DNA from 4 places in the Pseudoalteromonas sp. MMG006 genome. Region 3 is predicted to be linked to each of the others. Evidence: predicted binding sites of a transcription regulator. Region 3 holds the regulator's gene; each other region holds the start of a gene.

The links. The regulator LexA, encoded in region 3, represses DNA repair genes until DNA is damaged. The targets are predictions, from matches to a motif close to TACTGTATNNNNATACAGTA.
Region 1: the regulator LexA is predicted to act here: its motif matches at 4,601-4,620, upstream of J8L73_RS01900 (YebG family protein).
Region 2: the regulator LexA is predicted to act here: its motif matches at 1,449-1,468, upstream of ruvC (crossover junction endodeoxyribonuclease RuvC).
Region 4: the regulator LexA is predicted to act here: its motif matches at 5,334-5,353, upstream of dinB (DNA polymerase IV).

What each region holds. Positions count from the first base shown of each region.
Region 1 is NZ_JAGJEJ010000001.1:406,890-414,795, reverse strand. Features, by position in the region: gene J8L73_RS01930 (TonB-dependent receptor) at 1-1,033, shown strand, start outside; gene J8L73_RS01925 (peroxiredoxin C) at 1,119-1,724, opposite strand; gene fadR (fatty acid metabolism transcriptional regulator FadR) at 1,961-2,674, opposite strand; gene dsbB (disulfide bond formation protein DsbB) at 3,224-3,742, shown strand; gene J8L73_RS01910 (DUF6170 family protein) at 3,744-4,046, shown strand; gene J8L73_RS01905 (helix-hairpin-helix domain-containing protein) at 4,065-4,361, opposite strand; gene J8L73_RS01900 (YebG family protein) at 4,672-4,986, shown strand; gene yeiP (elongation factor P-like protein YeiP) at 5,071-5,643, opposite strand; gene J8L73_RS01890 (MmcQ/YjbR family DNA-binding protein) at 5,849-6,235, shown strand; gene J8L73_RS01885 (GNAT family N-acetyltransferase) at 6,273-6,782, opposite strand; gene fadJ (fatty acid oxidation complex subunit alpha FadJ) at 6,986-7,906, opposite strand, start outside.
Region 2 is NZ_JAGJEJ010000007.1:146,207-154,112, forward strand. Features, by position in the region: gene ruvB (Holliday junction branch migration DNA helicase RuvB) at 1-248, opposite strand, end outside; gene ruvA (Holliday junction branch migration protein RuvA) at 256-873, opposite strand; gene ruvC (crossover junction endodeoxyribonuclease RuvC) at 876-1,400, opposite strand; gene J8L73_RS09505 (FtsX-like permease family protein) at 1,528-4,029, opposite strand; gene J8L73_RS09510 (ABC transporter ATP-binding protein) at 4,019-4,732, opposite strand; gene J8L73_RS09515 (arylesterase) at 4,733-5,356, shown strand; tRNA gene J8L73_RS09520 (tRNA-Pro) at 5,468-5,544, shown strand; gene J8L73_RS09525 (hypothetical protein) at 5,721-5,969, opposite strand; gene J8L73_RS09530 (cyanophycinase) at 6,089-7,747, opposite strand.
Region 3 is NZ_JAGJEJ010000014.1:71,513-79,418, forward strand. Features, by position in the region: gene ctaD (cytochrome c oxidase subunit I) at 1-1,458, opposite strand, end outside; gene coxB (cytochrome c oxidase subunit II) at 1,458-2,600, opposite strand; gene lexA (transcriptional repressor LexA) at 3,079-3,696, opposite strand; gene J8L73_RS13655 (PaaI family thioesterase) at 3,874-4,314, shown strand; gene J8L73_RS13660 (hypothetical protein) at 4,325-4,705, opposite strand; gene J8L73_RS13665 (Rho termination factor N-terminal domain-containing protein) at 4,937-5,188, shown strand; gene J8L73_RS13670 (hypothetical protein) at 5,319-6,020, shown strand; gene J8L73_RS13675 (endonuclease) at 6,077-6,736, shown strand; gene J8L73_RS13680 (S41 family peptidase) at 6,844-7,906, shown strand, end outside.
Region 4 is NZ_JAGJEJ010000037.1:230-8,135, reverse strand. Features, by position in the region: gene J8L73_RS18920 (hybrid sensor histidine kinase/response regulator) at 1-1,672, shown strand, start outside; gene J8L73_RS18915 (fumarylacetoacetate hydrolase family protein) at 1,688-2,302, shown strand; gene J8L73_RS18910 (ABC transporter substrate-binding protein) at 2,247-3,110, opposite strand; gene J8L73_RS18905 (aldo/keto reductase) at 3,313-4,365, opposite strand; gene J8L73_RS18900 (thioesterase family protein) at 4,533-4,967, opposite strand; gene dinB (DNA polymerase IV) at 5,364-6,416, shown strand; gene J8L73_RS18890 (leucyl aminopeptidase family protein) at 6,539-7,906, shown strand, end outside.

The sequences.
Region 1 (7,906 bases), on a different contig from region 3:
GTTTTCTATCCCTCTTGCTGATAATTTAGAGCTGCAACTTGCTGGTCGTTACGATGACTACAGTGACTTTGGCACAACAACGAACCCTAAAGTAGCTCTTCGCTGGGCGCCTACTGATGAAATCACAGTACGTGGCTCTTGGGCACAAGGTTTTAGAGCGCCTTCTTTGGCACAAGTTGGTTTGGGTCCATCTCAAGAAAGCCAATTCTTTGTAGATACATACCGCTGTGAAGCAACCGGCCTTGATTGTGATGCACTTGATTACAATATTGAATTTGCTGGTAACCCTGACCTTGAAGCTGAAGAATCAGAATCATGGAATGTAGGCTTCATTTGGGCGCCTACAGCTGAATTCGGTTTAAGTATCGATGTGTGGAGTATCACTCAAGATAACAAAATTGATGAGCAAGAGTTTGGTCCAATTTATAACTCTGAGTGTAATAACCAAGATAGTACTGTATGTGTGCGTTTAGCACCTACAGGTGGCGATAGCCTTGGTACAATTCAAAAAATTTACAGCACATTTGAAAACGTTTCTTCGCAAGAGGTTTCTGGTGTTGATGTTTCAGCTAACTACAATCACTCACTTGACGACTTAGGTCTACTTAAATTTAACTTAGAATGGGCATACCAAGACAAATTTGAAAAAGATGGTCGCGATTACACCGGTGAATACGGCTACCCTGAACATCGCTGGATTTTTTCTACAAACTGGGAAATTGGCGAGTTTAATACAAACCTAAACATCAGTTATGTAGGTGAGTTTGAAGATACCCCTGATATTGATTTTGACGGTAATTTAGACTTTGATAGTAATACATCTCGTATGGTTGACTCACAAGCACTGGTAGATTTACAAACATCGTACCGAGTGTCTGACTCAACTAAAGTATCGTTAGGTGTAAATAACTTATTTGATGAAGAGCCACCATTTGCAATTGGTGATGGTGACGCTGATTTATACGGTTATGCTTCAGGTGTACACAACCCTAGAGGCCGCTACTTCTATACTAAAGTTAGCTTCTCGTTTTAATTAGCTAAAACCCATTTAGAATGGGCTATGCTTAAAACAAAAAAACCGCCATTTGGCGGTTTTTTATTAAAAGCAAAGGGCTAAATTATAGCTCGCCTTCGTTTTCAGATAGGAATTTAGCAACACCTTCAGGGCTTGCGTCCATACCTTTTTTACCTTCAGTCCAACCAGCTGGGCAAACTTCGCCGTTTTCGCTGTGAAATGCTAAAGCATCAACCATACGGATCATTTCGTCGATGTTACGGCCAAGTGGTAAATCGTTCACTACTTGGTGACGTACGTTACCTTCTTCATCGATTAAGAAAGAACCACGAAATGCAACACCCGCTTCTGGGTGCTCAACGTCGTATGCTTTACAGATTTCGTGTTTAACGTCTGCAACTAGTGCGTATTGAACTTTACCAATACCGCCGTCAGCTACAGGCGTGTTACGCCATGCGTTATGTGAGAATTGTGAATCGATAGAAACACCAATTACTTCTACGCCACGCTTTTTAAATTCTTCAAAACGCTTATCAAATGCGATAAGTTCAGAAGGACATACAAACGTGAAATCTAGTGGGTAAAAGAAGATTACTGCTTTTTTACCTTTAATTGTTTCGTGAAGGTTGTAGCTATCTACAATTTCACCGTTACCTAGAACAGCTGCAGCGGTAAAGTCTGGTGCCTGGCGGCCTACTAATACACCCATTTTATTCTCCAAATATTTTGAGTTTGTTTTAGATTGCTAACGCAATACTGATAGTTATATGGGCGCTAAAAATTAAAAACCAATAGCGCAAACATATAATTATTTCGCATTCTAGAGTTATTCGACATAAAAGAACAATCGTATTTAACGATGCGAACAATCGAAAATACCGAACACAGTTAAATACCATTTTTCGGATACAAAAAAACCTGCAAAAGCAGGTTTTTAATATTAATTTAATCCATTATATCGGAAGGCATATCATCGCGAATTTTTTGCCAAATTTCGCCAGTTTGATGACCAAACTTACGCATCATTGAAATAGCTCCGTCATGCTCTCTATTTTGAGCAAGAACAGTTAAATCTTTGTAGAATTGACGCGCTAACTCACGAGTGCCCGCATCTGAAAAGTAATGGCAACCAATCTTAAAGTAAAAACCTCTAAAGCCATTTAATATAAGTACATAAATACGGTTGTTACCGGCCACTGCAAGCTCATGATGTACTTTATAATCATAATCTGCGAATGCTTGAGCTGTATCTTCTAATTCGTCGCATTCTGATAAAATTTCAATTACACGCTCTGGGTTTAACTTAATAGCGGCACGCGTATAAATAGCACTTATATTAGTACGGGCGGATAAAAGCTGATCGGTAAGCTCTGGCATTTTATCTTCATCTAGGCGCGCTAATGTTTCAAGTATATTTAAGCCAGACGTTTCCCAAAAATTATTCACTTTGGTAGGCTTACCATGCTGAATGGTTAACCAGCCATCACGGGCTAAACGCTGTAATACTTCACGTAAAGTTGTTCTTGTAACGCCAATTAACTCTGAAAGTTCTCGCTCTGCTGGTAGAATTGAACCTGGAGGGAAATCGCCATTCCAAATAGACTCAACTATATATTCTTCAGCAAAACCTGCTGGGCTTTTCGCTTTAAAAATTCTCATTCAATTCCCACTCGAATTAATCAACACTTATCGTTTTTCACGAATAACTGACAGATTGTACCAGACGAAACACAACTAACAAGTAAAGTAAGTTATATTAGCCAAGCAAATGAGTAGAAATTTCAAATTAGCAAATATTCAAATTTAACTTTGCATAAAATAGTCATCTTTTGTATTTTTAGCTTACTCCGTTCATTGTAGGTACATAGTCACTATCAATGCATTTGTTACGCTTAATACCTTATATTAATTAGTTGCCAGTAATTAAAATATATTAAAAATTAAAAGATACACCTTAGTAACAACACGTTTTACTTGAATATTTAGACAACATTAAAACACCTCAAAAGCAAACGTAAAAGTAGAGCGATATAATCAAATGTTTACTAGCACAATGTATTGAGCAACAATTAGCTAAGGCAAAAGTTGTTACAAGCAACCATTTAGCTCATCCTAAAAAAAGTGATTTGGTAGCTTTTTTCCCCTTTTTGTTGCCGCTTACTTTATCCTAGTACATAATCTAACGTCTTATTTAAATGCGGAATTTTTATGAACTGGCTCGCACATCTTTCTACCCAACGTTCACCATGGCTTTTATTTACTGGTATTATATTTTTACTAGAAGTCACTGCACTGTTTTTTCAATACCAGATGGGCTTAGCACCATGCATTATGTGTATTTATCAACGTACTGCTGTATTAGGTTTATTAGGCGCGGGTATTATTGGCTCAACTAAACCTCAAAGCAAACTTGTAAGAGCCTTTGCATATTTAGTGTGGGGTGTATCGAGTGTGTGGGGCTACCTAATAGCTCGTGAGCATATTGACATGCAAACCACTACAGATCCTTTTGCATTTAGCTGCGAATTTGAGCCTAACTTTCCTCCTTTTATGCCACTTCATGAATGGATCCCAAGTTTTTTTCAGGCAACGGGTGATTGTGGCAACATAGATTGGCAGTTTATGAGCTTAAGCATGCCAGCTTGGATGGAAATAATATTTGCACTATTTACAGTTACGCTGTTTGTTTTAGTAACTTGCCGCCTAATAATTAAAAAGTCGATTTAATATGTTTACCTTTTTTTCAAGCCAAATAAATGAGTTAAAGCAGTTAAAAATACGTCAACGTCAGCAGGTAATTGCCTTATCTTTGAGTATGCTTTCACCTACCGATAAAGTATTACTTCGAATTATAAAGCTCGTATTACTTAGCCCATTATTTTTAATATTTACCGTGTTTAAAGGTTGGATTTTAATTCCGTTTTTAATCCTTGGCGGGCTTTGCTACCCATTGCTCACTACACCTATTGAAATTAACTTTGCAAAAAAACATTTAGCAAAAGCCTTAGAAGAATATAACCAGAGCAGTTAACGCTCTGGTTATAGCTAATTAAAGCGATATTTTACCCTCTAGTTTTTCTAATAGTTTTTCACCAATACCCTTAACATTTGATAAATCATCTAGATTTTCAAAATCACCATTTTCTTGACGATAATCAACTATGGCTTGGGCTTTTTTCTTACCTATACCCGGCAACTGAGCAAGCATTGCAGCATCTGCATTATTTATACTCACGGTTTCAAGCTGCGGTGTTTGCTTAGTTATTTCTGGTAACTGTGCGATTGCAGCTGTTATGGGCATTAAAGATAATAAAGCTACAACCAGTAAGCTTTTTAAGATTTTCATTTCTTTGTCCTTCTTATTTTCTTCTAAGTTTTATATTGCTCAGGAAAATCAATAAATAAAGAACAAAAAAGCTCGTCACTTAAAGAGTACCTAAACGCATTATCACCATGATCCGAAATCCTGAAAATGCAGCTGGTACAACAAAGTGACAGCTTAACTAAAGTAAAGTTACCGTTTTTTGTCAAATCTAAGGCAGTGGAAATCAATACTCTTAGCTTGCAAAATCCTTCGCAAACCATTACTGTACATAAAAACAGTAATATAATGGTTTTTATAAACCACAGTACCACGCAAGCTTGCAGGAGAAATCATGGCTGTTGTTGTTAAATATGTTGTAGAACGAAACGGAGTTGAGCGCATGACGTTTACTACCAAAAAAGAAGCTGATGCCTATGACAAAATGCTTGATATAGCAGAGTCACTTGAACTGATGTTAGAAAAGGTAGACGTGCCGTTAAGCGAGCAACAAGTCGAATCATTAGCGCTTGAAATTGCAAAAAGTAAAGATGACTTTATGGCTGTGCTCAAAGGTAGCAAAGAGCCTGCAGCAGCTAAATCACCTACAAAAAGTAAAAAAGCTGATAACGTAGCGCCAATTAAAGACGATGAGCAACAAGCAAGCTAATCGTATCAAAAAATATAAAAAAGGGAGTAACTAACGTTACTCCCTTTTTGTTTTTAGCTCTTTAATCAAGCTAAAGGTTTGGGATTACTTTTCAGCACGGCCCATAAATTTATGTTCCACTGTATTGATGCGAATACGATCGCCTGTAGAAATATGCTCTGGTACAGAAATAGTTAAGCCAGTAGAAAGCTTTGCTGGTTTAGAGCGAGCACTTGCTGAAGCCCCTTTAATTGATGGGTCTGTTTCTTCAACGACAAGCTCAACGCTTGAAGGTAAATCAAGGCCTACTGGGGCGCCATCAATAACAATAACGTGCACGCCTTGTGTTTCTTCGTTAACAAATTGCATTTCTTCTGCTATTGCGTCTTTATTTAAGTTATACGGCGTGTAATCTTCGTTATCCATAAATACATATTCGTCGCCATCTACATAAGAAAGCATCACTTCACGACGAGTTAAATCGGCAAGCGTTAACATATCGCTGTCTTTAAATGTCTCGTCTACTTTAGCGCCGGTTACTACATCGTATAAACGCATACGGTATAAGCTACCACCCGCACGCCCCTGTGGCACAGAGCGCACAATATCTTTTACAACTAAAACACGATTATTAAAATCAATAGCCGTACCTTTTTTAACTTCACTCGCCTTTGGCATGTGTGTATTCCTATTATTTTTGTGATTGGCAGAAACATACCACGAACTAGATTTTGTTCAACAATTAAGTTGATCTTATAATATGCATTTACTGTATTAGGTTGTATTAGCTTGCAAAATTCTAATTTATACTAAAATACATATAATCAAATGAACAAAAAACTGCTATGGTAGCTTTACCGAGTATGACTTCAAGGAATGGATCATGGACCAGACTAAAGTACATGAGTATTTAATTAAAAAACCACTTGTGCAGGTTACAAAACCATTTGCACAGGAGGTTGACGTTTATAAAGTGAATCATAAAATGTTTGCCACTCTTGCTGTTGGCAATGATGGTGAAACAAACGATGACGGAGAAGTTATTTGGTGGCTTAATTTAAAGTGCGATCCTGATGAGGCACTTTCTTTACGTGAAATTTTCCCGGCGGTGATCCCTGGCTATCACATGAACAAACGTTTATGGAACACTGTTATTTTAGACGGCACTATTCCACAAGGCGAAATAGAGAGAATGATTGATAACTCATTCAATCTAGTTGTAGAAAATATGCCTGAGAAAGACAGACAAGCTATTTTACTTCATTTGTAGGCATTTTGGGGCTAGGTTGCTAGCCCATTAAAATATCCTAAAGCTTTAATGTGTAAACCAAATCATCATACAGCTTACCACTAATTGTATGTGCACTTTGAAGCGTATCTGTATGCGTTAAACCACACTTACTCAGTACCTTTTCAGAATTAACATTGCCACGTGTTACCACGGCTTTATATTGATGAATTTTGCACTCATTCCAAGCCCAATCGATCACTGCCCTTAATGATTCGGTGGCGTAACCATGACCAAAATATTCTGGCATAAATAAGTATCCAAGCTCTGCTGTATCTCCATCATAAGTAAAACCGGTCACGCCAAGTAAAACACCTGAAACTTTATCGGTGACAACTAAACACAATGGGTCCCTCGAGCGTGTATCCCACTTACCTACGCGCAGCTCAAATCGATTACGTACAAAGGCCTCGCTAGGCATGTCATAACAGTAACGCAGCACTTGTGGCTCTCTGTGCAGCTGTAAAAATAGCGGCCAATCTTTATTATTTAACTGCCGCATCGCTAATCTGGGTGTAAATAACTGCATTAATCCCCCTTATTTACCTACGCCCTAAGTAATTACGCTAACACATTACATACTAATTCACTTAATTAATCTATTTTGGGAATGGGAAAACGTATTCATAGTAAAGCAAAATAATTAAGTATTATTGCGGATTGGTATTATGTATCTATTAATAGCAGGCATAAAAAAACCGCATATAAATGCGGTTTTTATTAAAGCAGCTGTTAAGAGTCTTGTTTTGGCGACTCAGCTACGCTTTCTTCATTTTGCTTATCAGAAGATTCAGCGTGTATTACTTGCTCTTCAATTGTGGCTGAGCTTGGCTCATCTGTGGCTGTTTGCACATTGTAAAATGTAGCGCCTGAGTTTGCCATTGCTACTAATGTATCGCACGGAGCAAAGTTCGCATTGCTGTTTGCTAAAGTAGACATGTCAGAACTTACTTTAGTTGCGCCAAGTTTATCCATGTAGCTAAACGGTCCACCTAAAAACGGTGGGAAGCCAATGCCAAATATAGCGCCAATGTCACCATCACGAGGGCTTGCAATAATGCCATCATCTAAACAACGTACAGCTTCGTTAAGCATTTGTGATACACAACGCTTAGCAATTTCGCTTTTATTTAAACGCGATGAAGGAGTTACACCTAATAGCTCATAGACAGATTCGTCAACTTTTTTGCTCTTTTTATCGTACTCATAAAAACCACGACCCGTTTTACGACCTAGGCGTTTTGAATCAATCATACGAGAAAATGCATCTGGTGCTTTAAATCGCTCGCCTAGTTCTTTTTCAAGAATTGGGGCAATTTTAGAGCCTATATCAATCCCTACCTCGTCAAGTAAAGCAAGCGGTCCCACTGGGAAACCAAATTCTACAAGCGCTGCATCTATTTTTTCAATTGGCTCACCGGCAAGCATTAAATTAGCCGCTTCATTTACATAAGGCGCTAAAATACGATTTACGTAAAAACCTGCCATGTCTTTTACCACAATGGGCGTTTTACCTTGCTTACGAGCAAAGTTAACTACACGCGAAATGGTCTCTTGTGAAGTCCCTTCATGTGGAATAATTTCCACTAGTGGCATTTTTTCAACTGGCGAAAAGTAATGCAGGCCAATCACGTTTTCCGGGCGCTGCGCCTG
Region 2 (7,906 bases), on a different contig from region 3:
ATGCTTACGTTAAGTTCATTAGCAACAATGTTCGCAAGCGTTGTTTTACCTAAGCCTGGCGGGCCAAATATTAATAAATGATCGAGCGCCTCGCCTCGGCTACGAGCAGCTTCTATAAAAATTTCCATTTGCTGCTTAACATGTGGCTGACCTCGGTAGTCGGCTAACAGTTTTGGCCTTATTGCACGATCGATGGTGTCTTCGTTGGTTTTTTCAGTCGCGTCAATTAAGCGATCCGCTTCAATCATGGGTTACTCACAACATTGATTTTAAAGATTCTTTAATAAGAACCTCAGTGGACATATCTGGTTTACTAACCGATTTTACTGCTTTTTGCGCTTGTGGCAATTTATAACCAAGTGCAACCAATGCTGATACCGCATCATCGGCGGCATTATTAGCAATTGTGGCATCGCTCATAGGCTCAATAACAGCATTGTCGCTAAACGGTGTAAATAAGTCATTGCCCCAATCTTTTAATCGGTCTTTCATTTCAAGTACTAGGCGTTCAGCGGTTTTTTTACCTACACCAGGTAGCTTAACTAAAGACGTAGCGTCTTCGTTATTTACACAGCTCACAAATTGCTTAGCCGACATGCCCGATAATATAGCTAACCCAAGTTTAGGCCCAACTCCGTTAGCTTTTAATAGCTCTCTGAATAGTGCGCGTTCAGTTTTATTATTAAATCCAAATAATAACTGTGCATCTTCGCGTACTACAAAATGAGTATAAACTATGGCGTTTTCGCCAATATTTGGTAAGTCATAAAAGCAGGTCATTGGCATTTGAACTTCGTAACCTACACCGCTTACTTCTAATAAAATTTCGGGTGGTTGTTTTTCGACTAAAATGCCATTTAAGCGGCCAATCATAATTATTTCCTTAAACGTCCTCTAACGGTTTTGCTTGCGCTACCCGCTAGTTTAATTAAATTTTGTTCTGAGTGTGCATGGCAAATAGCAATAGCAAGTGCATCGGCTGCATCAGCCTGAGGCGTACCTGGTAATTTTAAAATATTTTTTACCATATGTTGTACTTGCGATTTATCGGCGCCGCCGTTACCCACCACGGCTTGTTTAATTTGCCTTGCTGAATATTCAAATACCGGTAAATCAGCCATAGAAGCGCCTACAATAGCGGCTCCTCGCGCTTGGCCTAGTTTTAAAGCCGAATCGGGATTGTGCGCCATAAATACTTTTTCGATGGCGAAAGTTTCTGGCGAAAATTGTTCGATTAATTGCGTGATCCCTTGGTAAATCATTTTAAGCCTGATAGGAAATGGATGATCGGCCAATTTTATGCAGCCACTGCCTAAGTATGTGAACTTAGCGCCCTGATGCGCCACAACACCATAACCGGTTAATCGTGAGCCAGGATCTATCCCTAAAATAATAGCCAAACAGGGCTCCATTATTGTTATTTTTTAATTATGCTAATAATGCCAGAGCACTGTATAAATTACCAGTAACAAGTAAAAACAAAAACGCCCACAAATTAAGTGGGCGTTTAATGATTCAAAGTATAGCTTACGCCAATGCGCGAACTAACCCTTGAGTATTTTGTTTAAGTTTACTGGCAATCATAAAGTAGCCAAGCGCGGCCACAAATACACCACCCGATACAGGCCCTATAAGCCAAATAGCGGGGTGTAATTTGCCTGCTAGGTCAAACATCTGCTGTTGCACAATTAAAAGCGCGACATCACTAAATAGTGCCGCAACAAAACCCGCTAAAGCACCCAATATTAAAAACTCATATAACGTCGCATTTTTAATTAAGCGCCCTTTAGCTCCCAGCGTTCGCAAAATTACAATTTCTTGCATACGCTCGCCTAAACTTGCCTGTACTTGCGATATAAGCACCAGCGCACCGCACAATACAACTATGGCAAGTACAAACCCAATAGCTAACGACACTTGCTGAATAGTTGTTTGAATTTGTTTAACAAAATTATCAACATCAATTGCGGTTATTGTTGGGTAAGTACGTAATAACTGGCTAAAGTCTCGTTTTTGCTCTGGCTCTATACGCACCGATGAAATATAAGTCGCCGGAAAATCTTTAAGTACGTCGGGGCTTAAGATTATAAAAAAGTTAGGTTTCAGGGTCGCCCAATTTACTTTACGAACGCTAGTAATTTTAGCGTCAAACGACTGTGCACCAATTAAAAATGTTAAAGTGTCGCCTATTTCAACGTCTAAACGTTCTAACATTGACTCCTCAACCGATGCTTCACCTACTACACCTTCACCAAACCACTGCCCTTTTATAATTTCGTTTTGAGCTGGGACATCTTTAAGCCACGTTAGGTTTAGCTCACGGCCAATGCCCGAGCGAGCTTCTTCGTCTTTTTTCTCGTTGTCTTGCAGCGATACTTTACGTGCAACCAACTCGCCATTTACTGCATTTACACGCCCACGAATGGTTGGATAAAAGTCTGATACCTGAATATCATTTTGCGCTAAATATTCATTTACTGGCTCAAGCTCATTTTGCGTAATATTCACTAAAAAGGCATTAGGCGCATCAGCTGGAAGCTGCGATTGCCAATCAGAAATCATGTCATTTTTAAGTACAATTAAGAACAACAACAATTTAATCGCTAACGAAAAGCTAATAAGCTGCACAGCATTTACGTTTGCACGCTTTTGAATAGACGCAATAGCCAAAGACCAGCTGTTACCTGGTTTTAATCCCAGTTTACGCCCACCACCAAATATAAGTTTAGAGAGTAAAAACAACACTCCAATAAGCGCTAAAGTAGACACAAACAAAATAAGGGTAATTTTTATATTGTTACTAAAAAGCCACATTAATAAAAACACCGTTAGCGCACTCATACCTAAATGCATTCGGCTTACTGCTAACTGATCACCTAAATTACGGCGCAGTACTCTAAGCGGCGGGATATCAAATAAATCAAATAACGGCTTAATAGAAAACATAACCGCACATATTACGCCTGTACTTATAGCGATTAACCAGGGTTTAAAGCCACCTAAAGGCAGCTCCATTCCCATACTTTTTGATAAATAGCTCGTTGCGATTTCTTGCAAGCCATAACCAATTAATAAACCAATAGACACCGCCATTACACACACTAAAAGCAAATGCAGCATGTATATTTTACGTATAGTTGAACGGCTTCCTCCTAGCGTTTTCATCATCGCTACGGGGTCGTACTGGCGCTCACAATACCGTTTTGCCGATACAGCAATCGCCACTGCAGCTAAAATAATACCCAACAAACCGGCTAGTAGTAAAAAACTCTCTGCACGGTTTAAGCTCTTAGAGATTGGCGATTGGCGGTCTTTAACACCGTACCACTGCTGGTTTTCAGCCATTTGTGGCTTTAACCATTCGTAAAAGCTATTTATGTCAGCCTCATCACCTGCATAAAGCTGGCGATAATAAACACGACTACCAGGCTGAATAACCTCTGTTTTTGACACGTCAGCAATATTTATTAGTACACGACGACTACTCGAAAACACATTAAATGGTGCATCTGGCTCTTCTACAATTACTTTTTCAACATTAAAAAGGGCTGCCCCTAGCTCTACTTGTGCGCCTATATCAATATTTAAGCTATAAAAAACTGACTCGCTTAACCATACATTGCCAGGTGCAGGCCCGCCCTGGGCAATAACGGTTTCACCCATCAAGCTGTTTTTAATTTTTAACTGCCCTTTTAACGGGTATTCGTTTGAAGCTGCTTTTACTGAGCTAAACTGCATTTCGTCGTTTGCAAAAAGCATGGTATCAAAATATACCATTTGTGCTGTTTGCAGGTTTTGCTCTTTTGCTTTGGTAATAAAAGCAGTATCGAGTGTATGAGCACTTGCAAGTACACGGTCGGCGGCTATAAACGCACTACTTTTTTGTGCAATACTTTGTGCGATGCGCTCAGTAACCATAGAAAGAGTAAGCACCGTTAATACAGCAAGCGCAATTGCTGCGCTTATAACAGTAAGCTCGCCACGTCTAAGCTCTCGCGCAAATAATTTAAGCGCTAACTTAGCCCACATTTGCAGTATCCTCAGCTTCACTTTTAACAAGTAATCCGGCTTCTATTTGAATAATATGTTCACACTTTTTCGCAAGTGCTTCATCGTGCGTTACTAAAATAAGCGTAGTGCCGTGCAGAGTGTTTAAATCAAATAAAAGTGATTCAATCATTTTGCCGTTTTTACTGTCTAAGTTAGCCGAAGGCTCATCAGCAAAAAGAATTTTTGGTGTGCCAATAAATGCTCGCGCAATTGCTACACGTTGCTGCTCACCACCAGATAGCTGCGACGGATAATGATCAACCCGATGGCTAAGCCCTACTTTTTCAAGTAACACAAGCGCTTGCTCTTTTGCATCGCTTTCGGCTGCAAGCTCTGCCGGCAACATAACGTTTTCAAGCGCGGTTAAACTCTGTACCAACATAAAAGATTGAAAAACAAAGCCCACTTTTTCCGCTCTAAGTGCTGCGCGCTGCTCTTCGTCTAAATTATGAAGCGGTGCACCGTCTAAAAATATTTCACCATTGCTTGCTGTATCAAGCCCTGCCAATAAACTAAGCAACGTAGATTTACCAGAACCCGACGTACCAACTACTGCAACTGACTCGCCATGCTTGACATTAAAGCTGATGTCGCTGAGGATGGGCAACTCACCTTCAAAGGTAGAGACCACTTTAGACAAACCATTTACCTGAATTATATTTAATTGAGAAAGCGCTGACATATGACTTATTCAATCCTTCGTTTTGTATTCATTTTATTTTTAGTTATCAAGCCACTGAGCGCAGCAGCCGACAACACGATTTTAATACTCGGTGACAGTTTAAGTGCAGCCTACGGACTCAAACAAGAACAAGGCTGGGTCAAATTGTTACAAGATAAATACGATGCAGAGCAAAGTAATATCGAATTAATAAATGCCAGTATTAGTGGCGAAACTTCCGGTGGTGCCCTGCGCCGCCTAGATGCACTGCTTGAGCAATACGAGCCTACTCATGTGCTTATAGAGCTTGGCGCTAACGATGGCTTACGTGGTTTTCCAGTTAATAAAATGCAAGCTAACTTAACTTCGCTTATCGAAAAAAGCCAAGCTGCTAATGCAATGACCGCCCTAATGGAAATTTACATTCCCCCAAATTACGGCCCACGCTACAGTAAAATGTTCACCGACAGTTTTACACAAATAAGTGAGAAGACAGATGCGCATTTAATGAACTTCTTCATGCTTAATGTTGCAGGTAAACCTGAACTAATGCAAAGCGATAGTTTACACCCTAACAAAAAAGCTCAGCCATTAATACGAGATGAGATGTATGGCTCGATCAAAAAGTGGTTAAATAAAGACTAGCCAATTATTACATTGCAAGAGCGCCTTTTTAGGCCTCTTGTGTAATAAACATCCAAACAAACAATCGCTTATTGATTTTTAAAAAAATACACGTACTATTGCATACAACGTCGGTATGTGGCGCAGCTTGGTAGCGCACTGTCATGGGGTGGCAGGGGTCGAGAGTTCGAATCTCTCCATACCGACCAATTAAATCCTTAGGGTAACTATTCCAAATTTCTCATATTTAATGCCGTAATAACTAATTTTCTCTCCAATAAAATGATATTTTAAACTGAAATCTCCCTTAGTTTGCATTTAAATACGAAAAAGCGCCTTTAGCGCTTTAAAAATTTATAACTTATCTGAATTCAGATTAATAAATTTAGTGCTTTCGCCCTACGCCGTTACGCACCATGTCTTTGCCATTATCAAAAACATCTTTAGTAACACTGCGAGCTAATAAAAGTTGCTGACGGTCGTCAAATACAGCGACAAAGTGGCTACCATCTTTATTGTTTGTAGCCATTCCTACGCCTGCAACACCTGTTAAACCCAAGCCGCCGTTTTCTACAGCGAGTAAAAAAACTTCAAGGTCTGCTAAGTTATCTATCATGTCGTGTTCGTTATTCATAAAAGCTCTTTGTTAGTCGTGCTTATTAAAGGGATAAGCATATAATTTAATATAGTCATATTTTATAGGGCACTTAAACAAACTTAAACCCTTTGCTTTGAATGCAGCGCCTATATATTTTAAAACATACTAAGTGCTAAATTTAAGTTACTTATTGCACAGCCAAATTCTTTTGCATTTACGCGATAATAGGTTGTATTTTCAGTACTACTAAAGCCAATTAAAAACTCATCTTGTTGGGCTACCGTGCTTTGCTCTTGGCTTAAGCACATTGCTTGTGTGAGTGAGCGTAATTTTGAGTCATACAAAATACCGCCAAAACGTTGCACTGGCAGCGGAGGAATTTTTATACTTGGCAGTGATTGATTCACAGTGCGCTCACTTAAGCTAAATTTATTATTTTTAATATCTATTACGCTACCAGCTGGCCAGTAAGAATAGTTGTAAATCGTTTTAGTACCTTGCGTTTTACCTTGAGTGTTTGTTGTTAAGTGCACCACTCCACCACTGCCTAATACGGTTATTAAATTACTCCCAGGTGATTTAATAGCCACCAAAGCGGTATTTTCATCAATACCAAAGCCTTGCTGTAATTGCTCATCACTTTTGGCTTTTGTGCTTGTTTTACTTAGCAGTGTTGCAAGCCTAAGCGTTCTGTTTTGCTCACTAAATTGGCTATCGAGCAGGCCATAATTAAAACTACCTAAGCCACCAGCTGTGGTATAAGTAAGCTGTTGCTGCTTAGTGGCTTTGTCACCTCGCAGCGCCCCAAGGCTTGAGCCGCCTGTAACAATTGCAGTATTTAAATTACTTTTAGCGGCTGCACTTTGTACTAAGCTGCCAGCCCCTTCACCTACAATTACAGGGCGAGATTGCAGTGCTTGTGTCCAAGGGTATGGGTTATTGTTTTGATCGAATAATACTTTACGAGTAAGGCTTACATCGCCATCGTTAAACATAACGCCTGTACTATTTTTTATAAGGCTAGTTAATGCGTGTACGCCACCTTTACACAGTGCCATTTCAATTTTTGTTTGCTCAGGGTAAACAACGTCTCGGTTATAAACGCCCATTTCGCTTTGCCTAAGTGCAGGTAGACTATTACAGCTATTTGTTGTAATTGCTTTGACTAACGCAGGGGTAAGCGCTAACCACTGAGTGTTGATATTTGTTGAATCAAAAAGAGCTGTAGAACGATTAGCTGTACTGTATGGGTCTTTGCTAGATGCTGTAACTACAAGCATGCTTGGATTGGGGTTATTTACTTTTAAGCTGCCCGATATAAACTGCAAAATATTGTTAGTACTGTTTTGAGCATTTAATGCGGTGTTAACCTGTACTTTGTCAGCTTTAAATTCCTCTAGCATATCAATCACAAAGTTATACTCTTGTTTTGATAAACTATTTAGCCCTTCGTTGTTTATATCGCGCCATTGCCATAATAAATCACTTTTTGAGAGTGGCTTAGTGCTTTTATTAAGCATTTTAGTTAATGACTGTACTGCAGCGCTTTTATTGTTTGTATTATTAGTTGGCCAATTTAAATTTATTTGTTTTATTTTAGCCTTCGTTACTTTAAACCAACTGTGTTGTTTGCCTTTAATTTGCTGACTATTTATGCAGTTTTTAGCGTTACTGCTGTTACACACATCCAATGTACTGCCTACTAAAATGAGTGTTTGGCTTTGCTCTTGCGCAACTGTATTTAATGATAAAAAAGCAGGGAGTAAAGTAAATAAAAGGCGTGTTCGCATATTTGATAAAAACAAAGTACGCATAAAATTCTCTATAGTGTTACTAGTAATATTTATTTAGTTTATCAGTATGCTAACGTTGGCTAAATACCTATTTAAAAGAAGAGTTCTAGTATTTTTGATTTTCATTTAGGTAATAAAAAACTAAGCAAGTTAAAACAATTAGTTTATTGACCAAATGCA
Region 3 (7,906 bases):
CACAAATAAAAGCTGCGATAAACCAAATGCAAACCCACCAATACTTATAATGGCGTTAAAATCGGCAAACTGCAGCGCATAATCGGGAATACGCCTAGGCATACCGGCAAGTCCTACAAAGTGCATAGGAAAAAATAGTACGTTTACACTGACAAGTGATAGCCAAAAATGCCATTTGGCCAAAGTAATATTAAACATATTACCGGTCCATTTAGGCAGCCAGTAATAAGCACCCGCCATTATCGAAAAGATGGCCCCGGTTACTAATACATAGTGAAAATGCGCCACCACAAAGTACGTATCGTGATACTGAAAATCAGCAGGTGTAATGGCTAACATCAGCCCAGAAAAGCCCCCTAAGGTAAACAGCACAATAAAGGCAATACTAAATAGCATGGGGACTTCAAAGCTAATTGAGCCTTTCCACATAGTGGCTACCCAGTTAAATACTTTTACTCCCGTTGGCACCGATATAAGCATCGTTGCGTACATAAAAAATAGCTCGCCAGCCACCGGCATACCTGTGGTAAACATGTGGTGAGCCCACACAATAAAACTAAGTAGTGCAATGGATGAGGTGGCGTACACCATGGACGCATAACCAAATAGTTTTTTACGTGAAAAGGTAGGTACTATGGTCGATATAATGCCAAAAGCTGGCAAAATCATGATGTATACTTCAGGGTGACCAAAAAACCAAAATATGTGCTGAAACATAACCGGGTCGCCACCGCCGGCCGCATCAAAAAAGCTAGTAGCAAAGTATTTATCAGTGAGCACCATGGTCACAGCTCCCGCAAGTACAGGCATAACAGCAATTAACAAAAATGCAGTTATTAGCCATGTCCACACGAATAACGGAAGCTTCATCCATGTCATACCCGGGGCACGTAAATTAACTATGGTCACAATTACATTGATTGCCCCCATAATTGAGCTGATACCCATAATATGAACGGCAAATACAAACAACGCAGTATTATCGTTACTGTAAGTAGTTGAAAGTGGGGCGTAAAAAGTCCAGCCGAATGCAGGGCCACCGCCAGGCATAAATAAAGAAGCCAGCAGGATTAAAAATGCGAAGGGTAATATCCAAAAGCTCCAGTTATTCATTCTTGGTAATGCCATATCTGGCGCGCCAATCATTAATGGCACCATCCAGTTAGCAAGGCCAGTAAAGGCTGGCATAACGGCACCAAATACCATAATCAAGCCATGTACAGTGGTCATTTGATTAAAAAAATGAGGCTCAACTAGCTGTAACCCAGGTTGAAATAATTCAGCCCTAATGACCATGGCCATAGCGCCGCCAATTAAAAACATCGTCAGCGAAAAAATTAAATATAAACTGCCAATGTCTTTATGATTGGTTGTGTAAAGCCAGCGCTTAAAGCCTTTTGCAGGATGGTGACCGTGGTGAGCTTCATTGGCATTAGATTTTTCTACTATGCTACTCATTAGTTCGCCTCCCCATCAGCATCAAGTGCTGCCTGAATTTCACTAGGTTGAATTACATCACCCGTATCGTTACCCCACGCATTGCGTTTGTAGGTAATTACTGCCGCAAGTTGCTTTATTGATAACTGTTTATCAAAAGCTTGCATTGCAGTACCAGGGCGACCATGGATCAAAACATCTATGTGATCTTTTATATCACCCAGCACAATGGGGCTGCCTTTAAGTGCAGGAAATACGCCTGGTAAGCCCATGCCCGTTGGCTGATGACACGCGGCGCAACCTGCCATATACACTTGCTCGCCTAAAGTCATTAACTCTTCTTTTGGTAGCGTTTTATCAAGCAGTGCTGCATCGGCTAATGCCGCTTTTTGCTTTGCTTGTTTTGCATCGGCAAGCCAAGCGTTAAAATCTTTCTGCGATTTAGCCTCAACCACCACTGGCATAAAACCATGATCTTTACCGCACAGCTCAGCGCACTGTCCTCGGTAAATACCTTCTTCGTTAATGTTGGTCCATGTTTCGTTTATAAAGCCGGGGTTGGCGTCTTTTTTAACGGCAAAATCAGGTACCCACCAAGAGTGAATAACGTCATCTGAGGTCATTAAAAAACGTACTTTTTGATTAATTGGCAGCACTAATGGCTTATCAACTTCAAGCAAGTAATTTGGGTTTTTATCTGCAAGGTTGGCTATTTCATCTTGAGGGGTAGATAAAATAGAATAAAACGCGACGTCCTCCCCCATATATTCGTAATGCCACTTCCACTGCGAACCCGTAATTTTAATGGTTAAATCAGCTTTGCTGGCATCTTCCATTGCAATAAGTGTTTTAGTGGCAGGGATTGCCATGGCAATTAAGATAACAAATGGAATGGCAGTCCAAAGTATTTCTACTTTAGTGCTTTCATGAAATTGGGCAGGTACCGCCCCTTTAGATTTACGATGATGAATAAGTGCCCAAAACATAATGGCGAACACTATCACCCCAATCACACAACATATTAAAAATATGGTCATGTGTAGCTGATATACATTATTGCTTATATCGGTTACGCCTTTGCGCATATTGTATTGGCTATTTGCCATTACATGCTGCGAAAAAACAATCAATACAAGCCACACGGTAGAGGTCAGTTTACCCATGTGACGGCTCCTTTGATGCTATTGCGAGTGCAAAGCGAAGAGGCATACGGCTTAAACGCCTATTCGTTATTTTTATTATTTAACCAATCTTATTTGTGTAATTAATTGGTAGAGCTGCACCAACAAAGGGTATGTATTGTGTGTGTGCTCAAAACTAAAAGTTGTGAGTTATTGTTGGTTCAGCACATTAATGATTAGCTAAAAAACATACAACAAGCAAGCTTTAGTATAAAAAACAACCTACTCATATTTTGAATTTACCTTAATTAGACCAACATAAATACAATTTAATAATCAAAAAACGAGTAAAAATAGGGGGTGTATCACATGAAAGAAGAGTTAACTGCGAGTGCAAAAAAGTTTACAGCTTAAATACCTATATAGCTGTTTTAGTATTGCTAAAAGGTGGGTTTTTAAAACAAAAATGCACACTAAAAAGTGCGCATTTATAAATTTACTATCTAATATAGGCTAGAAATTACATCCAATCGGCGTTTCTAATTACGCCTACTGCTAAGCCTTCAATATTAAAAGACTCATTTTCAAGGTCTACTTCTATTGGCGTAAACTCTTCGTTTTCGGCGTGTAACAATACTTTACGGCCTGCTTTTTCTAGGCGTTTTACGGTTACATCTTCATCTACTCGTGCAACCACAACCTGTCCATTTTCAGCTGTTTGAGTGCGATGTACAGCCAGTAAATCGCCATCCATAATACCAATATCTTTCATACTCATGCCATTTACACGAAGTAAAAAATCGGCGGCAGGTTTAAACATTAAAGGATCTATTTTGCAATGGCTCTCAACATGTTCTTGCGCCAAAATAGGTGAGCCTGCAGCAACACGCCCTATAAGAGGTAAGCCTAATTGCTCTGGCTCTTCTTCTTCAATTAATTGAATGCCACGGCTTGCGCCTGGCTTCATCTTAATTACACCTTTTTTGGCAAGCGCTTTTAAGTGCTCTTCTGCTGCATTAGCACTTTTAAAACCTAATGTTTGCGCTATTTCGGCACGTGTAGGAGGCATACCAGTGTCTTTAATAAAAACTTTAATGAGTTCTAGTATTTGAGCTTGGCGTTTCGTTAATGGTCGCATACAACTGGTTTTCCATACAGTACATTTAACTGTGAGTATATACAGTTAAATAAAAATCGCAAATTTAAATTCTGCTTTGAAATAGCTAAACTAAAAGCATATGTGTACATTTTAGGTATTTATAAAATTCACATTTATAAAGTGCAATAAACTTGGTCTTAATTCAAAGGAGTAATTATGAGTATTTGGCACCAACCCATCACTTTAGAGCTTTGCAAACAGTTAGAGGAAGGCATTAACGGCCAAGGCACATTAATGAAAACCATGGGTATTGAAGTCACAGAAATTGGTGACGATTACCTAGTTGCTACTATGCCAGCAATTCCTGAGCATCATAATCCTATGGGGATGGTTCACGGTGGTGCAAATGTAGTACTTGCTGAAACAGTAGCAAGCTATGCTGCTAATTTTGTTGTCGATTTTACAAAGTTTTATTGTGTAGGGCAGGAAATTAGCGCGAGCCATTTAAAAGCATCTCGCAATGGTACTTTAACTGCAACCGCTAGGGCTTTTCATATAGGTAAACGTAGTTCTGTGTGGGAAATAAAAATAACAAATAGCCGCAATGAGCTGTGCTGCGTATCAAAAATGACCGCAGCAGTTGTAGAGCGCAGATAATTACTTATTATTATTTTTCTATAGGATAAATAGTAATTTCCATACCTGCACCAATCGCAGATATACGTAGCAGTGTGTCTGCATGTAAGGCTTGGTTAAAGCATTTAGGCGACGTGCCCGATTCAAAGCCAATATCAAACGTTCTTCGCGAGCAGCTGAGCCATTGTTTAAGCGCATTACGTGAACACGACTCAATAAGCTCGCACAAATGGTTAATCGCTTTATCTGGTGTTGATATTTCACCTGAGGCTTCAATACGCGCAAGTTGACGATATTCGTCTTTATCATAATGCAAAACCGTCGCGTTTTTCTTTAAGTCTGCCACTAAGGCGCTAATATCATGCTTAGACTCAAGCTCTAGATCTACATTTAAAAATTGAATTTCCGACATTGTCTGCTTTTTACCCTCTTATAGTTTCATCGCAAACTTTAACGCAGTTTTACTTTTATACCAAATTAACAAAGCAGTAATCCTTGCTTTATCTTCATAAATACACTTTTAAACGCTTTTGGTACCTAACTTGCTCGTTTTAACTAAGCAGGCTTAATCGCTTAGTTTTACAATTAAACAATGAAATTAATACACACACTGTGTAAATAACGATTTTTAAGGAGCATTAAAATGGTAGATCATGGTCCACAAATTAAAAATGACGATCAGTACGATGCACTTCGCGATGAAGGCATGAGTAAACAAAAAGCAGCACGTATTGCCAATAGTAATACCCACAAAACAGCTATTAAAGGCGGCAAAGCCTCTCAGTATGAGCAACGCACAAAAAAGCAGTTATACGATAAAGCAAAAGAAGTGGGTATTAGCGGGCGCTCTAAAATGAGTAAACAAGAATTAATAAATGCACTGCGTGAAAGCTAAAATTAACTAAAATCTATTGATGCCATTAAAGCCTCATATTTATAAACTTATGAAAAACTGCGACAAAATGCCGCAGCAAAAGCATGGGAAGCTATAATAAACTAACGCTAAAAATAATAAGAAGATAAATATGAGCAAAAAAATATTTAAGCGTGCACGCAAATTACATAAGTGGCTAGGCTATTTACTTGCCTTACAAATTTTAGCTTGGCTTTTAGGTGGCTTAGTTATGAGCGCTATTCCACTTGACTATGTGCACGGCAAGCACCTTGCTAAGCGCACACTGACAAACCCATTTACACAAGCAGACTACCCCGCATCACTCGATGATATTACTTCACAAGTGGCTAACCCCACTCAAATAACATTTGAAAACTTTTTAACTACCCCACTTATTACTGTTATCAATAATATCGAACAGCAAAGCTTTAATGGTTTAACGGGTCGCCCTTTTGAACCACCCACTAAAATACAAATTACCGCTAATGCGCAAGCCCATTTACTCATCGACGCTAAACCAGTAAGTACCACACTTTTAAAACAAGGGACTCGAGAGGTCGGATACAAAACAAATGTGTGGCAAGTACAATTTAACGACACCTTTAATACCACGCTGTATTTAAATGCAATTAACGGCAAAGTGATTACTGTTCGCAGCACTCTATGGCGTATATTCGACTTTTTTTGGATGCTGCACATAATGGATTACGACGAGCGAGAAGATTTTAACAACCCTTTACTAATCAGCTTTGCAGCCACCAGCGTGCTATTTTGTTTATGCGGCATGTTGCTACTTTTGCAAAATTTAAGGCTTAAAAGGATTTTTAAATAGGTTTATATTTTAATTTCAAGGCTTTAAACTAGCGCCTCCTGTAGTTCACGTATGTGATGGATATGCTTAAATTTATTTTAGCCTTTGTGGCTTGTTGTATTTGTTTTTCGGCATCGAGTGAAGAATTCACCCGTTTTTCAACGGCTAAAAGGCACTTAATTAAAACCCTGCCTAATAACGCCAAAAGCCTCTACTGCGGCTGCGACATTAAAAAACAAGGTAAAAAACTAGTGCCAGATCCAACGGGTTGTGGTTATGTGCCTCGTAATACATTTACCCGCTCAGGCAAAGTAAACCAGCGCGCTTTACGTATTGAATGGGAGCACATAGTGCCCGCATGGGAATTTGGCCACCAGCTACAATGCTGGCAAAATGGTGGGCGTAAAAACTGCCGTAAGGTCAGTGCTAAATTTAGGAAAATGGAAGCCGACATACACAACTTAGCCCCCGCTATTGGCGAAATTAACGCAGATCGCTCTAACTATCGCTTTGGTATGCTTAGCGAAAACGCCACACAATATGGCCGCTGCGAAGTAAAAGTTAACTTTAAACAACGCGTAGTCGAGCCACCATTTTATGCCCGTAAACGCATTGCCGACACCTACGCTTATATGCAAAAAACATACGGGCTAAAAATATCTGATAAACAACAAAAGCTATTTGATGCGTGGCAAAGGCAAGCATTTGCTAATAAAAGTAGTGCAAGCAAGCTCTAAAAAGCCTGGTTTGTATACTCATTTACATAAATCAGGGCCAAATACGTTGAATATATAGGCGGGTGTTGTAGTATTTTAAACAACTCATTTACAAAAAGTAATTTTGTATGTTTAAAAATAATAAAGCATCACTGGCTATTATTGCTGCACTTTCAGGCCTTACACTTGCTGGTTGTGGCGGCGGTAGCAGCATGAATGAAACGCCAGACCCAGTAGTCACGCCTCCAGCAAGCTCAGCCCCAACCTGGACAGCTGGTGTATTTGCGCCATCTGATGATTTAAAAAACTTTTGCGAAACACCCCGCACAGGTAACGACCCGTTTAATAATAATGAGCCTTACCCAGACCAAGCAGGCTCAGCACTTTACGAGAAGCTTTGGCTTCGCTCGTGGAGTGACGAAACCTACCTTTGGTATGATGAAATTGCCGATAACGACCCTGAAAACTTTGCTACAGTGGCCGAATACTTCGCACAACTAAAAACCGAAGAACTGACTGACTCTGGTGCTAAAAAAGATAACTTTCATTTTTCAGAGCCTTCAGAGGACTACTTTCAAGAAGCGCAATCAGGTGTTACCTCAGGCTACGGCATAAATTGGGCATTTATAGGCGACTCAGCCGATAGAGTTTTACGTGTTGCCTACCTAGAAGATGACTCACCAGCAAGCCTAATTGGCTTTCAACGAGGCGATACTGTACTTGAAGTTGATGGCGTAAGTATTAATACCAATACACAAGCTGGCGTAGATACCCTAAACGAAGGTTTATTTAGCCCAACTAATGGTGACTCGCACACCATCGTTGTGCGTAGTAACGATGGCGCCGAAAAAACCTTTAACGTAACCGCTGGCAACATAGAGCAAACGCCTGTTCAAAACGTTAAAACCTTAACCACAGCGAATGGCACAAGCGTAGGTTACATGCAGTTTAATAGCCATATAGGTATTGCCCAAGAAGGCCTAATTGCTGCCGTTAACAAATTTAAAACCGATAACGTAGACGAGTTAGTAATAGACTTTAGATACAATGGTGGCGGCTTATTAGCGCTTTCTTCGCAGCTTGCCTTCATGGTAGCTGGCAGTGCAAATGTGCAAAATCGTATTTATTACCAAACCCAGCAAAACGATAAACAACCCGTTGAATCACCTTTTCCGTTTATAGATGAAGAAA
Region 4 (7,906 bases), on a different contig from region 3:
TGCAGGTGCAGTAGATTATTTAATAAAAACTGAAATGAGCTCGAGTCGATTTGCGCGTGCTATTCGTTACGCGTTAGCGCGTAAAGATGTAGAAGGCGAGCGAGTAGAACGTTTAAAAGCAGAAGCTGAAAACCGTTCAAAAGATAGGTTTTTAGCTCATTTAAGCCATGAATTACGTACCCCTCTTTCTTCGATTTTAGGTTACACCGAATTATTATTACAAAGTGACTTTAGCCACCAAGCCGAAAACGAATTGGGTGTTATTTATCGAAACGGTAAACATTTACTAAGTTTGTTGAACGACGTACTCGATTTATCAAAAATAGCTGCAGATAAGCTAGAGCTTACGCTTAGCGAAGTAAATTTAGATAGTATGCTTGCTGATGTGTATACATTAATGCGGGTGTCAGTGCTTGATAAAGGCCTTGCTTTACGCTTTGAATCTGAAAAACCTCTCCCTTTAGTTGCCAAGCTAGATGCAACACGCGTGCGCCAAATACTTATTAACTTAATTAATAACGCCGTTAAATTTACCGATAAAGGTGAAATTGTCGTAAAAGTATGGACACAATGGGTTGATGATACTGAAATGCTATTTTTTAGTATTAAAGATTCTGGGATGGGCATAGCGCCTGAAAAACAACAACTTATTTTTAAACCTTTTGAACAAATAGCCGATGTTGAATCTCGCTCTGTTGGGGGCGCAGGTTTAGGTTTGGCTATTTGTGCTGAGCTATTAAATAGAATGCACGGGTGTATAGATTTACATTCAGAAATAGGCAAAGGTTCTACTTTTACTATTTCGGTTTATCCGGGTGATATTAGTAAAGTAGAGCGTCAAACGCTTAATTTTAGTAGCGCACCGCAGTTACAAAGTAAATCTGCACCCTGTAAAGTACATGGGCGTGTGTTAGTTGTTGATGACTTACGCGACTTACGTATGCTGGTAGGGCATATGATAAGTACATGTGGCGCTCGGGTTGATTATGCAGAACACGGCCAGCAAGCGCTTGAAAAAGTACGTATAGCTGATGCCTATAAAGCGCCATACGATATTATTTTTATTGATATTCATATGCCAGTAATGGGTGGTAAAGAAGCGACCATCGAACTTAGAAAAATGGGTTATAAAGGGCCTATTATCGCGCTGACAGCGGCTACCATGAAAGGAATACATGAAGAGCTTGCTGCACTTGGTTTTAACGACGTAATACCAAAACCCGTAGACAGCAGCGTTTTATATCAATGCTTACAAGATTATTTAATTGCTCCTGAGTGTGCGCCACAGGCTAAAAATATTGCGTCAGATAAAGTGCTAACAGAGAAAAAACAACGCTTTTTACTTGTTGAAGATGACCATGATGCCGCACAAATCACACAACTTTTACTCGAAAGTTTGGGTGTTGAAACGGTTATAGCCTCAAGCTGCGCGCAATGTTTACAAATTCTCAATCATGACCGACAATTCAACAAAGTACTGCTAGATATGCACTTACCCGATGGTCGAGGTGTTGATTTAGGAGAGCAAATTAATGAACGTTACCCCCAGTTAAGATTGGTTATTGTAAGTGGTGCTGAGCCTGATCCTAAAGAGATCAAAGATTTAAATATAGACCGTGTTTTACTAAAACCTATTAACTTAAGCTTGTTAGAAACACTAATTAGCTCATAACGGAGATGTAATTATATGCAATCAATAAAGTTAGGAACTGAGAAATTAACACCTACTAAAGTGGTATGTGTTGGGCGTAACTATACCGCTCATATTGCAGAGCTAAATAACGAAACACCCGAACAAATGGTTTTATTTAACAAGCCAAATAGTGCAATTACGAGCACCCTTTTATCTGAACATAACAACGATGTACTTCATTATGAAACAGAGCTTTGTTTTGTAATTAAAAATAAGCAGATTGCAGGTGTAGGGCTAGGCCTAGATTTAACTAAGCGTACAGTACAAAGTAAGTTAAAAAATAAAGGGCTGCCATGGGAGCGGGCAAAAGCATTTGACAGCTCTGTTATTTTAACTGATTTTGTTGAGCACAGTGATGCTGCGCAGCACTTTACTTTTGAGCTTAAAATTAACGATAAGGTAATTCAGCAAGGTGATACTCACTTTATGTTGTACAAGCCTGAGCAGATACTTACAGAGATAAGCGAATTTATGAGCTTAGAAGATGGCGATATTATTATGACAGGTACGCCATCGGGTGTGGGTGAGATTAAGTGTGGGAATACATTTACGGTTAGTCTTTACTCAAATGAGAAGTGCTTGCTAACTCAGCAGTGGGTTGCTCAGTAATAGGCAACACTTGTTGCTTAAAGTGGGAGTTGAACTCAGGAAAGCTCTGTTTAAGCCAAAACTGTTGGCTTTGCTGGTACTTTTCACTATTGAGCACTTTGCTTTTTAGTGCTTGATTTATTTTGTGAATTGCTTGCGCTGCAAAATTGTTAGGTGCATTAGCTGCGCAGCCCACCGCACCTAACACATACTCTCGGCTATCCTCTTCAATTGCTAAACTCACCACGTTTTTAAATTTACTGTGATTAACAAAATAGTCGCTCATAAATGGGTAGTCGATAGAGTAATCTAAAAAACCACGACTCAAACGCGATATAACTGCTTGGCTTTCGTTCTCGCTACTCCAACTTAAAGATGCTTTGTGTTGGGCTGTGGTATTTTCGATTATCTTATTTATTTTATCAGTGTACTTTCTAGCTGCTGCTTGGCCATAAACATATGAATTATCAGCAAGAAGGTTAATGAGTTTAATAGGTGAACCATGTTTCTTATTAAGCTCTGGAGCTAACTTTTTAGTGGTAATAATATTAAATGGCGGATAAACCGTGGTAGGTGCAGAATAGTTAAATAAGTGATTATTTACTTTTTTGTGGATAACACATGGAAAGCAAATATTTTGTCCTTCATTTAAATATTTATTTATGCGCTCTTGGGGGACAATTAAGCGAGTGTGTTTTACATCACTAATTTCATCCATTAATTGTTCTGTTAAATTATCGCAAATACCGCCTTGAGGTGTATGTTCGCTTTTAGCTATGTGAAAAGGCGGCGTATAGCTTTGCAGCCAAATAATTTCTTTTATTGGCATGTTTTCACCTGCCCAAGTAGGCGCAGTCAAACAGCTAAACATACTAATAAATAAAAAAGGGTTTTTCAGCATAACTCATTAAGTATTAATTCGTTAAAGATGAATTAATTATAGCTTGAGAGTGTTTTTCGGCAAATTTTCTGATAAAAAAAGCAGTATATAAATACTGCTTTAATATGCTTTTATTTTATAACAACGTGGCCTAGTAAGGCATTGGGTAGTCTTTAAATACAGTCGCTATATCATCGAGTAATTCGCGACTAAGCGTAATGTTAAATGCATCGATATTTTCTTTAAGCTGAGCCTTACTTGTAGCGCCAATAATAGATGAAGTAACGCCGTCTACTTGGTTACACCATGCAAGGGCAAGCTGAGCGGGCGTTATGTTGTTAGCATGAGCTAAATCAACATATTGTTGCGTCGCTTTTTGAGCATTCGGAGTGTCTCTAAAAATGCCGTTACGCTGCATAAAAGTCCAACGAGATCCTTCAGGGCGAGCACCATTTAAGTACTTACCTGTTAATAAGCCTGCTGCTAGTGGAGACCATGGTAAATAAGCAATATCTTCATGTATGCATTGCTCAATTAGATATGGCCAATCCTTTGCGTGCGCTAAGCTAAACTCGTTTTGTATAGACACCATATGCGGTAAATTATGCTCTTTAGCTAAACTTACAAATTGACTGATGCCCCATGGCGTATCGTCTGATAACCCACAGTGCTTAATTTTACCTGCTTTAACACAATCGTTCAGGCCTTCTAAAATATCCAACATACTGGCTTGCTGCTGCTCGGTATCTACATCACTGAAAGTTAGTTTGCCAGGCCATTGTCTGCCAAAGTGCGGGGTAGAGCGGTTAGGCCAATGCAACTGGTATAAATCTATGTAATCGGTTTGCAAGCGCTTAAGCGAGTTATCAACAGCCTCTGTTACTGCACTGCGTGTTATATCGCTACCTTCACGGACCCATGATAAACCATTACCTGCTATTTTTGTCGCAAGTACAATATCGCCACGTTTTTGGGTATTACGGCTAAGCCAGTCACCAATAATTTCTTCGGTTTTTCCGTAAGTTTCAGGTGAAGGTGGTACTGCATACATCTCGGCGGTATCAATAAAGTTAACGCCTTGCTCTAGTGCGTAAGCTATTTGCTCATCGGCATCGCTTTGGGTATTTTGCTTACCCCATGTCATGCTGCCTAAGCATACCCTTGAAACATCTACACCGCTGCTGCCTAACGGACTGTATTGCATTTAAAATCCTTAAATTAATTAACCTGAGCTTTGGATAATAAATCTATCTCTAGCTGCTATTTTCAGTGTTAACTGCGTTGAATTTACTTGCAATAGGCTAGCTAGAGAAATAATTCAAATATCACTATGATTTAAAACGTTAGTAAATCTCTTAACCAAAGTTCAGGTTAAGTAAGATCTTGAGAGTGGCTAATTAAGGCCGATAATAATGGCTCAGAAATAGCCGCTTTTTGCCCTGTTTTGAAGTCAAACATCACCACCAAAGAAGAGCCTGTGGTCGTAACTGCTTGCTGAGCATGGCTAAATACTGAGTAATTCATTAAAAAACGATCAGTTTTTATATCTGAAATAGTAATACCAACGGTTAAAGTATCAGGGAAGGTAACAGGGCGTTTATAGCGAATGTTATTTTCGCTTATCACCGGACCAACACCGCCTGGTTTTATTGTATCAAATAGGTTTATTTTATTTAAAAAGTCGATACGAGCGATTTCAAAATAACGTAAGTACACTACGTTATTCACGTGTTGCAGTGCATCCATGTCAGCCCAAGCTACTGTAATATCAGTATGGATAGGGTGTTTATCTTTGAACCTTTGCATGTACTTATACTCTTAGTTTTAAATGAAATAGATTATCAACATGGTGTAACTAGCTCAAGATAATTAATTTTATGTTTTTGTGAGAGCATTGTACCTAATTGAATTTGGGTTTTCAGTTTAGTTACACAGGCACAGTACACATGAGATCACATATGTAGAATTGAATTAATTGGGCTTTAGCTAGTTTGGTTTTTGTAGCGTCTTTTGCTCGTTACGCAATGGGCAATGCATCAGGTGGCATAATATTATTAGCAGCAGGTTTTTTATTGGAGTTTGTTTTTGCTTCACTGTTTTAAAAAACCTAAACGCTTTTAGCAACCGTTGTAGTTAATGAGACTTGCTAATTAAAAATGATTCTATAATAATGGCTGTATAAATAAACAGTTGTTTGTGGTGATGAAAAAGTTTATTCATATCGATATGGACTGCTTTTACGCAGCGGTCGAAATGCGAGATAACCCAAAGCTTGCTAGCGTTCCTTTAGCCATTGGCGGTAATAGCCGCCGTGGCGTGCTCTCTACTGCAAATTATATAGCCAGAGAGTACGGCGTACGCTCTGCTATGTCTAATTACCACGCTAAACAGTTATGCCCAGACCTAGTAATAGTCCCTGGGCGCATGGCTGTTTACAAAGACATTTCTAGTCAAATACGTGCTGTATTTAAACGCTACACCGATTTAATAGAACCTCTTTCACTTGATGAGGCCTACCTAGATGTAACAAACAGCACAGCATGTAAAGGCAGTGCTACGTTAATCGCTCAGCAAATTAGAGCCGATATTTATAACGATACAGGGCTTACAGCCTCTGCAGGTGTGGCACCCATTAAATTTATTGCCAAAATAGCCAGTGATGAAAATAAACCCAACGGCCAATTTGTGGTTTTACCTGATGAAGTAGATGCATTTTTAAATAACTTACCGCTTGGTAAAATTCCAGGGGTTGGGAAAGTGACTTTAGAAAAGCTTAATTTAAAAGGGCTATATACAGGTAAAGACGTACGCGAAAAAGGCGTAAATTGGATGCAGCAACATGTGGGAAATTTTGGTGTATCACTTTATCAAAAATGCGCGGGTGAATATATTGGGGCTGTATCTACAGAGCGAGTACGTAAATCATTAAGTGTGGAGCACACTTATGAATACAATAAAAATAGTTTACAGGAATGTTTAGAACAGCTGCCTAAATTATTAGAGGAGTTGACTACTCGCCTTAATAAGCAGCAGCTACAAAACAAAATTAATAAGCTTAGTGTAAAAGTGAAGTTTGCAAATTTTGTAGTCACCAGTGCTGATCAGGCACACCATCAGTTAAATACCGATATTTTTACTGAGTTATTAAGTAAAGCGTATCAGCGAGGTATGCAACAACCGGTACGCCTTTTAGGGATTGGGGTTGGCGTAAAAAATGAGCCTAACTTAAATCTACAATTGAGCATTTTAGATTAGAGTGCACTTTTTGCTGTAACACCAAGTTGCCAGAGTAAAATTTGCTTATCGCAGTTGGCTGGTTTTGTGTTTTTATATCGACGATAATACCCTCCTTATGTTTAATTACAGGAGCTTTACTTATGGCATATCCTCAAGCAATCGCTGCACCTACTCTTAGTGCAAGCCTTGATTCTTCTTCTCACGATGCACTTATTATTATTAGTGATGACTTTTCTCAGTTAGCCAATAATTCACTAAGCGATGCTATAAACGCACAAGCTAAAGTAGACTCTCGTATTGGAAAGCAAGTTACTTTTTTAGTTATTGAAAATACACGCGTTATTCTTGCGCCTACAGGTCCGCTTAACAGAGACTACGATGATGTTCGTCGTTATTTTGATGCTGCAAAACTAGCCATAAATGAAGCTAAAGCTTCAGGAAGTATAAATCCAGCGATTTACCTACCAAATTTACATGCTGATGCACGCTACCAACATGCTTTAGAGGTCGCTTACTTAGGCGCATGCCAAGCTCTGTGGCAACCACTTGAAGCCCGTGAATATCATGGCGAAGGTATTGAGCCAATTACTCAAATTGGTTTAATTGACGCAAGTGAGCAAACCGTAAAAGCTGTAAATGCAATTGCAGCTGGACAATATGCCGCACGTGATTTATGTGGTACTGAACCAGAGCGTATGGCGCCTCCTCGCTTTGCTGATTATTGCGTGGAGCTTTTTAAAGGCTCAAATGTAGATGTTGATGTAATTGACGACATAGACACAATAGATAAAAACTACCCAATGTTAAGTACGGTTGCACGTGCATCATACGCAGTAGAGCGCCATCACCCTCGCGTTGTTAAGCTTGAATACGTGCCTGAGGGAGAGGTTACGCGTACGCTTATGTTTGTGGGTAAAGGTTTAGTATACGACACCGGCGGTGCGGATTTAAAAGTAGGCGGTTACATGGCAGGTATGAGCCGTGATAAAGGCGGTGCAGCATCAGTTGCAGGCTTCATGAAAGCGGTTGCTGATTATCAGCCTAAAGGCGTTAAAGTTATTTCGTACTTAGCCGTTGTTCGCAACTCTATTGGCTCAGATTGTTTTGTACCAGATGAAATAATTACTAGTCGTGAAGGCGTACGTGTTCGCATTGGTAACACCGATGCAGAAGGGCGCTTAGCAATGGGTGACCTACTTAGCGAAATGAAAGATTTAGCTAAAACAGAAGTTAACCCAACGTTATTTACGGTGGCAACATTAACGGGGCATGCGGCGCGTGCAATGGGCCCTTACGGAGCCTATGTAGAAAACGGACCTGCACGCAGCGCTAATACATCTCGTCAAATTGCTGATCTGGGTGATTTATGGGCTGATGGCGCAGAGGTTTCTCGTTCTCGTCGTGAAGACTACGACTTTATAAAACCGCGCACTTTAGCTGATGATGTTTTATCAAGTAATAATGCTGCCTCTGCAGTTACTGCGCGTGGTCATCAATTCCCAATGGCA